Regions from separate parts of the Kitasatospora sp. NPDC096147 genome, predicted to be linked through region 2. Evidence: riboswitches for the same ligand, from Rfam matches in the RefSeq annotation. Region 2 holds a riboswitch; the other holds the start of a gene.
What was found. A riboswitch is a leader RNA that binds a small molecule or an ion and turns the genes downstream of it on or off. The one in region 2 is predicted to bind thiamine pyrophosphate.
Positions count from the first base shown of each region.

Region 1: it holds a riboswitch for thiamine pyrophosphate, as region 2 does, so the genes downstream of both, ACIRBX_RS07675 (purine-cytosine permease family protein) here and thiO (glycine oxidase ThiO) in region 2, are expected to answer to the same signal.

Region 1 is NZ_JBIWFX010000002.1:475,927-482,768, forward strand. Features, by position in the region: gene ACIRBX_RS07670 (glycerophosphodiester phosphodiesterase family protein) at 1-383, opposite strand, end outside; gene ACIRBX_RS07675 (purine-cytosine permease family protein) at 471-1,808, opposite strand; TPP riboswitch at 1,801-1,948, opposite strand; gene ACIRBX_RS07680 (S1C family serine protease) at 2,119-3,777, shown strand; tRNA gene ACIRBX_RS07685 (tRNA-Ser) at 3,839-3,926, shown strand; gene ACIRBX_RS07690 (hypothetical protein) at 3,989-4,381, opposite strand; gene ACIRBX_RS07695 (SDR family oxidoreductase) at 4,478-5,242, opposite strand; gene ACIRBX_RS07700 (transketolase-like TK C-terminal-containing protein) at 5,438-5,875, shown strand; gene ACIRBX_RS07705 (3-deoxy-7-phosphoheptulonate synthase) at 6,303-6,842, shown strand, end outside.
Region 2 is NZ_JBIWFX010000003.1:53,516-60,357, reverse strand. Features, by position in the region: gene ACIRBX_RS10805 (hypothetical protein) at 1-517, shown strand, start outside; gene ACIRBX_RS10800 (cold-shock protein) at 601-804, opposite strand; gene ACIRBX_RS10795 (hypothetical protein) at 971-1,198, shown strand; gene ACIRBX_RS10790 (endonuclease/exonuclease/phosphatase family protein) at 1,188-1,949, opposite strand; gene ACIRBX_RS10785 (hypothetical protein) at 2,016-2,453, opposite strand; gene ACIRBX_RS10780 (thiazole synthase) at 2,521-3,318, opposite strand; gene thiS (sulfur carrier protein ThiS) at 3,324-3,542, opposite strand; gene thiO (glycine oxidase ThiO) at 3,539-4,690, opposite strand; TPP riboswitch at 4,684-4,796, opposite strand; gene ACIRBX_RS10765 (ArsR/SmtB family transcription factor) at 4,924-5,232, opposite strand; gene ACIRBX_RS10760 (zinc-dependent alcohol dehydrogenase family protein) at 5,373-6,383, shown strand; gene ACIRBX_RS10755 (NAD(P)/FAD-dependent oxidoreductase) at 6,548-6,842, shown strand, end outside.

The DNA.
Region 1 (6,842 bases), on a different contig from region 2:
ATCGCCAGCTCGATCCGGCGGCCGGCGTCGGCCGTCAGCTCCAGCAGCTGCTCCAGGGTGAGCACCGGGCTGGGCTCGGGTGCCTCGGGGTGCTTCCAGGAGCCGAAGTCCATCGCCTCCAGCTGAGCCAGCGTCAGGGCGGAGACGGCGCCCCGGCCGTCGGAGGTGCGGTGCACAGTGCGGTCGTGGACGCAGACCAGCTTCCCGTCGGCGGTCAGCCGGACGTCGCACTCCAGCCCGTCCGCGCCCTCCTCGATCGCCAGCCGGTAGGCGGCCAGGGTGTGCTCGGCCTGAGCCGCCGAGGAGCCGCGGTGGGCGATCACCCGCACCGCGCTGCGGTCGGCGGCGTTCGTCGAGGTCGAGGGCTGGTCACGGGTGTCCACCCGGCCACCCTACGAGGCGCCCGGTGACGCCCGACCGCCGCCACGGGAAACTCCCGGTGAAGTCCCCGTGGCGGCGGTACCGGCCGGCTACCTGCGGGGCTGGACCGCCAGGGTGGCCAGCCCGGCCACCAGGAAGGAGATCAGCGAGGCCGAGGTCCACGGCTGGGCCGTGAAGCCGACCGAGGACTGCAGGTCCTGCCAGAACTCCTGCCAGCCGCCGACCGCGGTGGGAGCGATGAACTGGTAGGCGGCGAAGCCGAGCGCCCAGGCCACCAGCATCAGCGGCCGGGGCGGGGCGTCCTCGCCAAGGTTCCAGCCGCGGCGGCCCGAGCCGAGGAAGAAGTCGGCCGCCAGCACCGCGAACATCGGCACGAAGACCGCGCCGATCAGGCCGAGGAAGGCGTAGTAGGAGGCGGTGAACTCGTCGATGTTCAGCGCCAGCACCGTCACCAGCGCGCCGATCCCGCCGGTCAGCAGGCGGCGGTCCACCGTGGGCAGCAGGTTCTGCACCGACATCGCGGTGGAGTAGACGTTGGCGAAGGACTGGTCGGTCTCCCGGACCACCAGCACCAGCAGGAAGGCCCAGCCGGCCGCCACCCCGGTGAAGGAGGAGAAGATCCGGGTGGCGTCCCCGTCCGACTGCAGCAGTGCCACCACGCCGAGCAGGTAGCACCAGACCTGCGCCAGCGAGTAGCCGGAGAAGGTGGCCCAGTAGGCGGCCCCGGGCGTGCGGGCGTGCCGGGTGTAGTCGGCGGCCAGCGGGACGAAGGAGATCGAGACCGCGATGATCGCGTCGGTCGCGGTCAGGAAGCCGCTCCAGTTCCCGGCCCCCGGGTTCGGCACGCCCTGGCGCACCAGCTGGACGGTGAAGTAGACCATCGCGATGCCCACCGCGATCGTCACGTACTTGCGCAGCACCGCGATCGAGCCGAGCGGCCAGATGGTCAGCACGGTGGTGAGCACCCCGGCCAGCAGGACGAACAGCCAGTGCCAGCCCTGAGTGCCCGTCACCTCCTGCGCGCCCATCGCGATCACCAGCAGCTCGTACACGCCCCAGCCGATGCACTGCGCGATGTTCAGCACCGTCGGCAGGTACGACAGCTTGGTGCCGAACAGGCCGCGCAGCAGGGCCATCGCCGGGGCGCCGGTCCGGGCGCCGATCAGCGCGGCCACGCCCAGCATCGAGGTGCCGATCGCGGTGCCCGCCACCGTGGCGGTGATCGCGGCGGCCAGCGAGAGCTCGGCGCCCTTGACGCCGATCACGGTGACGGCGCTGGTGAAGCCGATCAGGCTGACGCCGAGGTTGGCCCAGAGCGAGAACAGCGCGCGGAAGTCCAGCGTGCGCGGCGGCGCCGTGTCGAGGACCAGCGGCGCCTCGGCTCTCGCGGGGACGTCGTGGACAGGGGAAGGCGAAGCAGCCGTCATGGCCGTAGCTCCCTACGCCGGCATTACCCGGACAGGTTCGAGCGGTCTGCGCTCCCTCGCCGCACGGCCAGCGTCTGCATGGCGTACGGTCGTTCCGCGCACTCTCAGCCTGGACGGTCCAAGCTCCCGCGTGTCAGTTTGGAGCGCCAGGCTAGCCGCCGGGCCGTCGAACACCAAGGCGGGGCCCGAGGAGTGGGATGTCGGGGACGGCTAAGGATTCTCACCAATCCTTCAGGACGCTCCTTACGACAACTGAATCGGACATGCGGAAAACTGTGGCCCAAGGTCCTGTCAGCTATGGAGGTCGTCCGTGAGCACCGAGCACGTGAGTGGGGCCACCGGTCCCGAGGAGGAGCGCACCTCCACGGGGCACGGTCCGGTGGAGCCGGCTGACGCCGGGTCAGCCGCCGCGCCCGCGCCCGCCGACACGGTGGTCTTCGGGAAGGTCGCGCCGCCGCCGGCCGCCCCCTCCTACCTGGATGCGCCGCCCCCGGTCCTGCCCCCGGCCCCGGCCGCGCCGCCCGCTCCGTCCTACCTGGACGCGCCGCCGCCGGCCGTCCCGGCTCCGGCTCCGGCGCCGGTCTCCGCTCCGGCCCCTGCGCCGGTCGCCGCCGAGAACCCGTACGCGACCCCGGCCGCCGCGCCGCCGGCCCCGGCCCCCGCGCCGCCGGCCGCCGTGTCGGCCGCCCCGCTCGGCGAGCCGCAGCCCCAGCCCCACCAGCCGCACCACCCCTTCGGTGCGGGCACCCCGCTCGGCGGCTGGGCCGCTCCGGCCGGCGGTGCGGGCGGGCCCGGTCTGCCCGGCTACCCGGAGTTCCCCGGCGCGCCCGCCCCGGTGCCCGGTCGCAAGCGCGGCGGTCTGATCGCCCTGGTCGCGGCCGTCGCCCTGCTGGCCGGCCTGGCCGGTGGCGCGATCGGCGTCTCGGTCGCCGACCGCGACGGCTCCGTCTCCTCCTCGGGCAGCCGCAACTCCAGCACCACCGTCCAGGCCAGCCAGAACCAGCAGGCGGTCAACCGGGCCCCGGAGTCGGTGGCCGGCATCGCCAGCAAGGCGCTGCCGAGCGTGGTCACCATCAAGGCCCAGGGCTCCGGCGAGTCCGGCACCGGCACCGGCTTCGTCTTCGACACCGAGGGCCACATCCTCACCAACAACCACGTGGTGGCCCCGGCCGCCAGCGGCGGCAAACTGACCGTCAGGTTCTCCGACGGCGCCTCCTACCCCGCCTCGGTGGTCGGTCGCGCCCAGGGCTACGACGTGGCCGTCATCAAGCTCGACAACCCGCCGAAGGACAAGCTCGTCCCGCTCGCCCTCGGCGACTCGGACAAGGTCGCGGTCGGCGACGCCACCATCGCGATCGGCGCCCCCTACGGCCTGGAGGGCACCGTCACCACCGGCATCGTCAGTGCCAAGGACCGCCCGGTGGCCTCCGGCGACGAGACCAGCGCCCAGGCGTCCTACATGAACGCCCTGCAGACCGACGCCTCGATCAACCCGGGCAACTCCGGCGGCCCGCTGCTCGACGCCTCCGGCGCGGTGATCGGCATCAACTCGGCCATCCAGTCCAACAGCGGCGGCTCCGGCCGGGCCGGCTCGATCGGCCTCGGCTTCGCCATCCCGATCAACCAGGCCAAGCGCGTCGCGGGCGACCTGATCGCCAACGGCACCCCGGTCTACGCGATCCTCGGCGTGCTCCGCAACGACGACTACAAGGGTGACGGCGCCCAGATCCAGACCTCCTCCGTCCAGGGCAAGCCCGCCGTCACCCCGGGCGGCCCCGCCGACCAGGCCGGCCTCAAGCCCGGCGACGTGATCACCAAGCTCGGCGGTCACGTCATCGACAGCGGCCCCACCCTGGTCAGCGAGATCTGGACCTACAAGCCCGGCGACAAGGTCGAGGTCGAGTACACCCGCGACGGCAAGAACGCGAAGACCACCGTCACCCTCGGCGAGCGCAAGGGCGACAACTGACGGGCCACCGCGAAACGGTGTGCGCGGAACCCCTGGGGAACCGTTAGGCTGACCTCCGCCTGGAGAGTTGCCCGAGCGGCCTAAGGGACCAGTCTTGAAAACTGTCGTGGCGTGACCCGTCACCGTGGGTTCAAATCCCACACTCTCCGCAGGAGGGGGATTCCCCCGCACAGGGCGGGTACCGGTTCCGGTACCCGCCCTGTGGCGTTCCTCAGTCGAGGAAGGGGAAGACCCGCAGCGTCCGGCAGGCGTCCTCCGGATAGCCGTCCGGAGCGACCGGGGCGGGGGAGCCCATGCCGATCAGGTAGAGCCAGCCGAGCAGGGCGGCCACCGCGGCCATCACCGGGAGGACGTACCAACTCCCGTACGGGAGGCGGTGGACCACCGCGCCTACCGAGAGCACGGTGACGACGGCGATCCCCCAGGCGGCCATCATGGCGGGGAAGGCGTCGGGGTCGACCTCGTGGTCCTGGGTCAGGCACCAGTGCCACGTCTCCTGGACCCGGTCGGAGGCGGTGAAGAGGGCGGTGGTCGCGAGGAGGAACCCCACCAGCCAGCGCGCCGCCGTCCAGCCGCAGCCGTCGGCCCTCGTCCGTCCGTCCATGTCCGCCCCCGTCCGTCGATCACCGCCGTCTCCGGGACCGGACGCGCCCGGTGGGAGGCCGGTTCCGGAGACGGCGGTGGCCGTGGTGACGACGGGTCAGATCAGCAGGCCGCCGCTGACCTCCAGGCGCTGGCCGGTGGTCCAGCCGGCGGCGGGGGAGGCGAGGAAGGCGACCATCTCGGCGATGTCCTCGGGGGAGCCGAGCCGCTCGATGGCGTTCAGGGCGACCATCGAGGCGGTGGCCTCGGGGGTGGTGCGGCGGCGGGCGTTCATGTCGGTGGCGACGTAGCCGGGCGCGACGGTGTTGACGGTGATGTTGCGCGGGCCGAGGTCCTTGGCCAGGGCCAGGGTGAGTGCCTCCAGGGCGCCCTTGGTCATCGCGTAGCCGATGGACTCGGGGAAGGAGACCCGGGTGGCGGCGGAGGAGATGTTGACGATCCGTCCGCCCTCGCGCAGGTCGGGCAGCAGCTGCTGGATCAGCAGCAGCGGTGCGCGGGTGTTCACCAGGTGCAGCCGGTCGTAGTGCTCGACCGAGAGCTCGGCCAGGTGGCCGCCGCCGGACAGGGCGGCGTTGTTCACCAGGACGTCCAGGCCGCGTTCGGCTCCGGCTCCGGCGAGCGCCTTCCAGAGCGCGTCGCAGAGCACGGTGGCCCCGTCCAGCGCGGTCAGGTCGGCGCCGACCGTGACGGCCCTGCCGCCGTCCTGCTCGATCAGCCGCACGGTGTCGTCGGCGGCGGCCTCGTTCACCCCGTAGTGGACCGCCACCAGTGCGCCGTCGGCGGCCAGCCTGCGGGCGATGCCCCGGCCGATCCCCCGGCTGGCACCGGTGACGAGTGCGGTCTTGCCCTCCAGCGCTCCCATCGGAGCCCCCTCCCCGGTCGGAAACCTGTCGCGGAGATCCAACCACAGCGCGGTGACCGGCATGTGACGGAGTGACAGATGCGGGATTGTCCGCTCCGCGGAGTGGGCGGAGAGTCATGGGATGGACACCCGTCGCATCCCGAGCGGAGCGCGCCGGGTCGGGTGCGGCTTCGACGGAGAGGCAGGGCACGGGCGATGAGCAGCACGGGGGAGGACACCCTGGCGGCCCGTGGCGGGCACGTGCTGGCGGAGGCGGTCGGCGGGCCGCCCGACGTGGTCCTGATCGCGGCGGCCGGTGAGGAGCCGGTCGCGCTGCGGGCCCGGGAGATCCTGCAGGCGGCGGGGGTGGCCAGCCGGGTGGTGGCGATGCCCCGTCCGGCCCGGTTCGAGCGGCAGCCGGCGGAGTACCGCGAGCGGGTGCTGCCCCGTGGGGTGGCCAGGGTCTCGGTCGGCGCCGGCTCCTCGCTGGGCTGGTACGCGCTGGCCGGCCAGGCTGGGGCGCCGGTCGGCCTGGCCGGCGCGGGGCTGTCCGCGCCGTACCAGACGCTGTACGAGCAGGTGGCGTTCGCCGCCGAGCGGGTGGCCGCGCAGGCCCGGCAGCGTCTCGTCGAGGGGCGTGAGCGCGCCGCCTGACGGGCGGCCCGCGGGATAGATCGGAGTCAGTGGAGCGCCGTCCGGCCTTGGCCGGGCGGCGCTCCGCCGTTCTCCGCCCCCCGGCGCGGATCTGACGCAGTACCGGGCCCGGCCTGTCGATCGGGCGTGATCTGGCGGAGTGGTGCGCTGACCATCGGAAATCACCCCGACCTGACACGGCGACACTTCGCGCGCGATGGGCCAATTTCAAAAACAATCCAACCGGACGGTTCCTAATGACACGGTTCCGTGTATCTGACGGAGTGTCAAACACGCCGTTGACCAGGAGATTTGCGCTACCCAAACTCAAGTAAAGGTTGCCTTCCGCACTGAATCCAGAACATTGGCCGGATATCCGGCAGCCGCTCTTTCCGGGCAAATGGAAAAGAATTCATGACCACGGAGGTTCTGAGTGAGTAGCGACGTCATGGCGGCGCAGCCGGCCCCGGTCGGCCCGCCGCTCTCCGGGAGCGAACTCCAGTACTGGAAATCGCTCCCGGCCCAGCAGCAGCCTGCCTGGGAGGACGCCGAGCAGCTGTCCCGGGTCACCACCGAGCTGGCCGACCGGCCCGGCCTGGTCACCCCGGCGGAGCTCACCGAGCTGCGCGGTCTGCTCGCCGAGGTGGCCACCGGCCGCCTCCAGGTGGTGCAGGCCGGCGACTGCGCCGAGGACCCGGCCGAGTGCGAGCCCGGCTACGTGACCCGCAAGGTCGGCCTGCTGGACGCGCTGGCCGGGGTGATCTCGATGAACACCCTGCGCCCGGTGCTGCGGATCGGCCGGATGGCCGGCCAGTTCGGCAAGCCGCGCTCCAAGCCCACCGAGAACGTCGGTGGGGTCGAACTCCCCGTCTACCGGGGCCACATGGTGAACAGCCCGGAGCCCGACCCGGAGCTGCGCCGCCCGGACCCGGCCCGGCTGCTGGCCGGGTACGACGCCGCCGCGCAGGCGTTCGGCGCGCTGCGCGAG
Region 2 (6,842 bases):
CCGGCGTCCGGTCGGCGGCGGCAGCCAGGCCGAGCAGGACGCGATCTTCGCGGCGCTGGTGGCCCAGTTCGACGATCCGGTCGACCTGACCGACCCGGACTGGCCGGAGATCGAGAACGTCCGGGCCAAGGAGACCAGGGCCCGCGAGGCCCGGCAGGACCTGCCCGGCGGCGCCGACGGACCGGACGGGTTCGCCCCGCAGCCGCGCCGCCGCCCGGAGGCGCCCGGCCCCCGGGACTACGTGGCCGCCGAGGATCCGGACGAGGGCCACTTCGTCCCGCCGGAGCCGCCGCCGCTGCCCTCGCTGGACACCACCGCCCGGTTCGCCTGGCTGGCCGTGCTCGGCGGGCCGGCCCTGCTGCTCTTCGACGTCCTGGTCTGGCGCGAGGTCTCCGGCTGGCCGGCCTGGGTCGGCGTCAGCGCCTTCCTGGGCGGCTTCGCCACCCTGGTCATCCGGATGAAGGACCGCGACGACGAGGACGAGCCGGATGACCCGAACGGCGGAGCGGTGGTCTGACGCCCCGTCGGGTGGGGGGAATGCGCGGGCATGACGAAGGGCCCGTACCGGGTGCAGCACTCGGTACGGGCCCTTCGAGGGTGTTACAGCGGGCGGATGTTCTCGGCCTGCGGGCCCTTCTGGCCCTGCGTGACGTCGAACTCGACCTTCTGGCCCTCGAGCAGCTCACGGAAGCCGTTGGCCTGGATGTTCGAGTAGTGGGCGAACACGTCCGGGCCGCCACCCTCCTGCTCGATGAAGCCGAAGCCCTTCTCCGAGTTGAACCACTTGACGGTGCCGTTAGCCATGTATTGATCTCCTTGTAGGAGGCCCGCCAGAAACAGGAAATGCGCCTCCGGTCACAACCGGAAGGCGCACACAACGTTCATGGGAACCAGGAATTGCAAGTGGTTCCCACTGTAGCAGAGGCACCGGCGGGGTCACTCCGGCGCGCTGGGGCGCATACTGGCCGGGATGACGAATTCAGGAGCAGGACGCCGCGCACTGCCCACCAGTCCCTTCAAGGCTCAACCGCAGCCCGTGCCCAAGGAGTTCGCCGTGGGCGAGCGGGTCTCCCACGACCAGTACGGCCTCGGCCGGGTGATCGCCCTGGAAGGCGGCCCGGACAACGCCGTACTGGTCGACTTCGGCTCCCAGCGGGTACGGGTGTCGGCCCCCTACACCCGGCTCTTCAACCTCTGACCGCGGGGATCCGGACGGCCGCGAGCAGCGGCAGGTGGTCGGTGGCGGCCACCAGGTCGGGCTGGGTGACCCCCGGCAGGCCGTGGGGGACGCCACAGGCCAGCACCTCGATGCCCGGGGTGGCGAAGAGGGCGTCGATCCGCTGGTGCGGGTCGGACGGCACCGAGGTGTTGGTGCCGCCCCAGGGCGCCGCCAGGTGCCCGTCCTGGTAGGCCTCGGACATCCGCCGCCAGCCGGGGCCGTCCGGGTGCTCGTTGAAGTCCCCGGCGACGAAGCCCTCCTCGCCGGGCCCGAACTGCTCCGGCAGCAGGGCGAACTGCCGCAGCCGCTCGTCCGGGTCCAGGCTCAGGTGGCAGCTCGTCACGGTGAACGGGGCGCAGCCGCCGATCCGCACCCGGGCGGTGGCGAAGCCGCGCGCGTGCAGCCCCCGGGTCTTCGGCAGCAGCCGGTCCCGGACCTCCAGCACGTCCACCGACAGCCGGCCGAGCAGCAGCGGCCCGGCCGCCGCCCGGCCGCCGCCGGAGAGCACCACCAGCCCGCTGCGGGCCGCCAGCCAGGCCGCCTGGCCCTCCGGACGCCAGTAGCGCGGCGACTCCTGGACGCAGACCACGTCCGGGGCGCAGGCCCGGATCACCCGGACCAGCGCGGCCCGGTCGTCCCGGAGCGAGCGCACGTTGTAACTCAACACCCGGACCGTACGGGACCCGTCGGGCCCGGGCCCGGACTCCGGCAGCGGAGGCAGTCGGCTCATCCGGCCGATGCTACCGACCGGGCCGGGCCCGCAGGCGCGGATCGCGCCGGTCCGCCGGGGCGCGCCTCAGCACGGGCCGGGGAGCTGGCTCTCGACCCGGGCGGTGTAGTCGTTGCCGACCTTGACGTAGAGCGGTTCGGCGGCCGAGTAGCTCCGCTCGAAGTCCGGGGTCCACGGGAAGAACCCCTCGAAGGAGACCCGGTAGCACCGGCCCGGGTCCACCCGGAAGGTGTCCCAGTCCTGGCCCGGCGGGGTCTGCCGGCCGGGTGGGAGGGTGGTCCAGCGCTGCTCGGACTGCTCGGAGGCGCAGCCCGGCCGGCGGGTCGTCAGGCCGCCGGTGGACTGGCCGCCCGCGCAGTAGTTCCGCCCGGCGGTGAGCGGCTGCCCGCTCGCGTTGACGGTCTCCGAGCAGATGCCGGTGCAGCCGCCGCCGGGCAGCGGCAGGGCGACGGCGCCGGTCAGCGCGAGCGCCAGCGTGGTGGTGACCGTCAGGGCCCTGCGCATCGGCTCTCCCGTCCCGGCGGCAAGCGGTCCCGTCAGGATAGGAGGCCCGGCGGCGGCTGACCCGCGGTCAGAACGCCGGCCGCTCCCGGGTGTCCAGGTCGGCCCGGCCGGCCATCGCCGAGGAGGCCTCGGCGTGGAAGCGGCGCGGGATGCGGCCGGCCCGGTACGCCAGCCGGCCGGCCTCGGCGGCGTGTCGCATGGCCCCGGCCATCAGCACCGGCTGCTGCGCCCGGGTGACGGCGGAGGCCAGCATCACGGCGGCGCAGCCGAGCTCCATGGCCAGTGCCACGTCGGAGGCGGTGCCGGCGCCCGCGTCCAGGATCACCGGGACGTTCGCGCTCTCCACGATGAGCTGGAAGTTGTGCGGGTTGCGGATGCCGAGGCCGGAGCCGATCGGCGAGCCGAGCGGCATCACGGCCGCGCAGCCGACGTCCTCCAGCTTGCGGGCCAGCACCGGGTCGTCGTTGGTGTAGGGCAGCACGGTGAAGCCGTCGTCCACCAAGGTCTCGGCGGCGTCCAGGAGTTCGACCGGATCGGGCAGCAGGGTGCGCTCGTCGGCGATCACCTCCAGCTTCACCCAGTCGGTGCCGAGCGCCTCGCGGGCGAGGCGGGCGGTGAGCACGGCCTCCCCGGCCGTGTAGCAGCCGGCCGTGTTCGGCAGCACCCGGATGCCGTTGCGGGTCAGCACGTCGAGCACCGAGCCCTGGGTGCCCGGGTCCACCCGGCGCATCGCCACGGTGGTCAGCTGGGTGCCGGAGGCGAGCAGGGCCTGCTCCAGCACCTCCAGGCTGGGGGCGCCGCCGGTGCCCATGATCAGCCGGGAGTCGAAGACCGTCCCGGCGATGGTGAGTTGGTCGTCGGCCATGCTGCTCAGCCTCCCTGGACGGCGGTGAGGATCTCCACCCGGTCGCCCGGGTGGAGCACGGTCGCGGACCACGAACTGCGCGGCACCACGGCCTCGTTGACGGCGGCGGCGACCCCGCCGGGGGAGGCGCTGAGCTCGCTGACCACCAGGTCGAGGGTGGTGGCGGCGGGCACCTCGCGGGGCGTGCCGTTGACGGTGAGGGGGATTGGGCTCGGCTGGTTCATGCGGCGGCCTTCGGGGTGAAGCGGCTGGGGGAGAAGGGGGCGGCCAGCGCGGGCACCGCGCCGGTGGCCAGGTAGTCGGCGGTCAGGTCGGCGGTGACGGGGGTGAGCAGCACGCCGTTGCGGTAGTGCCCGGTGGCGGCGACCAGCCCGGGGAGCGCGGTCGGGCCGAGCAGCGGGGCGTTGTCCGGCGAGCCGGGGCGCAGCCCGGCACCGGTCTCCAGCAGTGGGAGCTCGGTCAGGCCGGGCACCAACTCGTGGGCGTCGCGCAGCAGTTCGTAGACCCCGCCGGCGGTGACGGTGGTGTCGTAGCCCTGCTCCTCGCTGGTCGCCCCGATCACCAGCTCGCCGTCCGCGCGGGGCACCAGGTAGATGTGCTGCCCGCGCACCACGGCCCGGACGTTGCGGGACAGGAACGGCGCGTAGGCGGACGGGATGCGCAGCCGCAGCACCTGCCCCTTGACCGGCCGCACCGGCGGCAGCACGCCGTCCGGCAGGCCGGGCAGCCGGTGGCTCTGCGGCCCGGCGGCCAGCACCACCTGAGCGGCCGTCAGCTGCTCGCCGGAGCCGAGCCGGGCGCCGGTGGCCCGGCCGTCGGTGACGGTGAGTTCGACGGCTGCGGAGCGGATCACGGTGACGTTCGACCGCTCGCAGGCCAGCACCAGCGCGGCGGCCAGCCGGCGGCCGTCCACCTGGTGGTCGCCGGTCACGTGCAGTCCGGCGCGCACCCCGGGGGCCAGCATCGGTTCGAGCCGGCGGGCCTCCCGGCCGGTCAGCCAGTGCGACTCCAGGCCGAGCCGCTGCTGGAAGGCGTGCAGCTCGCGCAGCTCCTCGCGGTCGTCGGAGTCCAGCGCCACCGCCAGGGTGCCGGTCCGGCGGTAGCCGGTCTCCAGGTCGGTGAGGTCGGTGAGCTCGGCGACGAAGTCGGCGTACCGGTCGTTGGAGGCCATGCCGAGGCGGAGCAGCGGCTCCTCGCCGTACTGCAGCTCGGTGACCGGGGCCAGCATGCCGGCCGCCACCTGGGCGGCGCCCCGGCCGGGCTCGGGGTCCACCAGGGTGACGGCGAGGCCGCGTTGGGCGGTGCGCCAGGCGACCGCCAGGCCGATGATGCCGCCGCCGATCACCAGCACGTCGCTCTCGGTGCGTGTCAAAGCCGTGCACTCCCTTCGCCGGAATGACCCGGATCAGGTTCGGACGGTCGCCGGCCGCGTCAGCCCGCCTCTCAGCCCGGTGCGCCGGGCTCCCGTGGATACCGCCCCACCATATCCCCGCCCGGGTCGTCGGCCGAAGGGCGAGTTCACGGAGTGGGCGCGGCCGTGGCGGGCCCCGCTGGTGCGAAGCTCCAAGGTCCGCCGCGGGGTCCGCCGCAGGCCCCGTCGTCAGGTCAGCCGGTGGCGTCGAGCAGGGCCCGGAGCAGGCCGGGGAAGCGGGCCTCCAGGTCCTCGGTGCGCAGGGTGTTGAGCTTGGTGGTGCCCGCGTAGGACTGGCGGATCAGGCCGGCCTCGCGCAGCACGTTGAAGTGGTGGGTGAGGGTGGAGCGGGAGACGGTGGCGTCGAAGGTGCCGCAGCTCATGCCGGCCCCGGACTCGGACAGCTGTGTGACGATCCGCCGCCTGACCGGGTCGACCAGCGCCTCCAGGACCTGCTGCAGGGTGACGTCGGCCAGTTCGGGGTGATCCAGGGTGCGGGTCACGGTGACTCCTCGGGAGGGCGGGTAGGTCCCATCGTACGGCCGGACCGGGCGATGTTCGACTGTCATCGAAGTTTGACGGTGGTCGAAATTCATGGTTCGGTCGTTCCGAGTGCGGATCCGGCAGAAGGAGAGACCGAACCATGGCGCGGCACGTCCAGTTCGACGAGATCGGCGGCCCCGAGGTCCTGACGGTGCGTGAGGTGGAGGTCCGGGCGCCCGGCCCCGGCGAGGTCCGGATCCGGGTGGACGCGATCGGCCTCAACCGGGCCGAGGTGATGTTCCGTTCGGGCGGGTACTTCCTCCGGCCGAGCTTCCCGTCGGGCCTCGGTGCGGAGGCGGCCGGCGTGGTCGAGGAGCTCGGCCCCGAGGTCACCGGCTTCGCCCCCGGCGATCCGGTCGGCGTGGTGCCGGCCTTCCCGCAGAACGTCTACGGCACCTACGGCGACCACGTGATCGTCCCGGCCCACGCCCTGGTGCCCGCCCCCGCCGGGCTGGACCCGGTGGCCGGGGCGGCGGTCTGGATGGCCTACCTGACCGCGTACGGGGCACTGGCCGAGGACTCCCCGGTCCGGCCGGGCGACCACGTCCTGGTCACCGCCGGCTCCAGCAGCGTCGGCCTGGCCGCGATCCAGACGGTCCGTCACCTCGGGGCGGTGCCGATCGCCACCACCCGGGGCGAGGCCAAGCGGAAGGCCCTGCTGGCGGCCGGGGCGGAGCACGTCATCGTCACCGACCGGGAGGACCTGCCCGCGAGGGTCGCGGAGATCACCGGCGGCCGGGGCGTCCGGCTGGCCTTCGACCCGGTCTCCGGCCCCGGGGTGAACACCCTGGCCCGGGCGATCGCCCCCGGCGGGCAGCTGGTGGTCTACGGGCGGCTGGACCCGCGCCCGACCCCGCTGCCGAACGCCGACGAGTACCCGGCGCTGAGCACCCGCACCTACACGCTCTTCGAGGTCACCGGCGACCCGGAGCGGCTGCGGCGCGGCGTCGCCTTCGTCACGGCCGGGCTGCGCAGCGGCTCGCTGGTGCCGGTGGTGGACCGGACCTTCGCGCTGGACGACATCGCCGAGGCGCACCGGTACATGGAGTCCAATGTCCAGGTCGGCAAGATCGTGGTCACCGTCCCGCACCAGGCGGCACCGACGGCCTGAGCCGAGGCGCGCCCTCCGGTCGCGCTGCGCCGGGGGGACGGCAGCACGGGCGACCGGCTGACGGCGGGTCGGCTGGAGGTCGGCCGCCTTCCGTGCCCGCGCGGTCCCCGTGCCTGCCGTCGCGTGTGCCGGTGCGGGCCCGGGGTACGGCCCGCGTGGGTAGGGTGACCGCTGTGGCTGAACTGACGGGTAGTGGACGGGCGGTCGTGGTCGGGAGCGGCATGGCGGGGGCGCAGTGCGCGCTCGCGCTGCGGGCCGGTGGCTGGGACGGGCCGGTGACGCTGCTCGGGGCCGAGCCGCACGCGCCGTACGACCGCCCGCCGCTCTCCAAGGACGTGCTGCTCGGCCGGACCGACTCCACCACGCTGGACGTCAACTGGGCGGGCGTCGACCTGCTCCCCGGCCACCGCGCCACCGGCCTGGCCGGCGGGGTGCTCCACACCGACCGGGGCGAGTTCG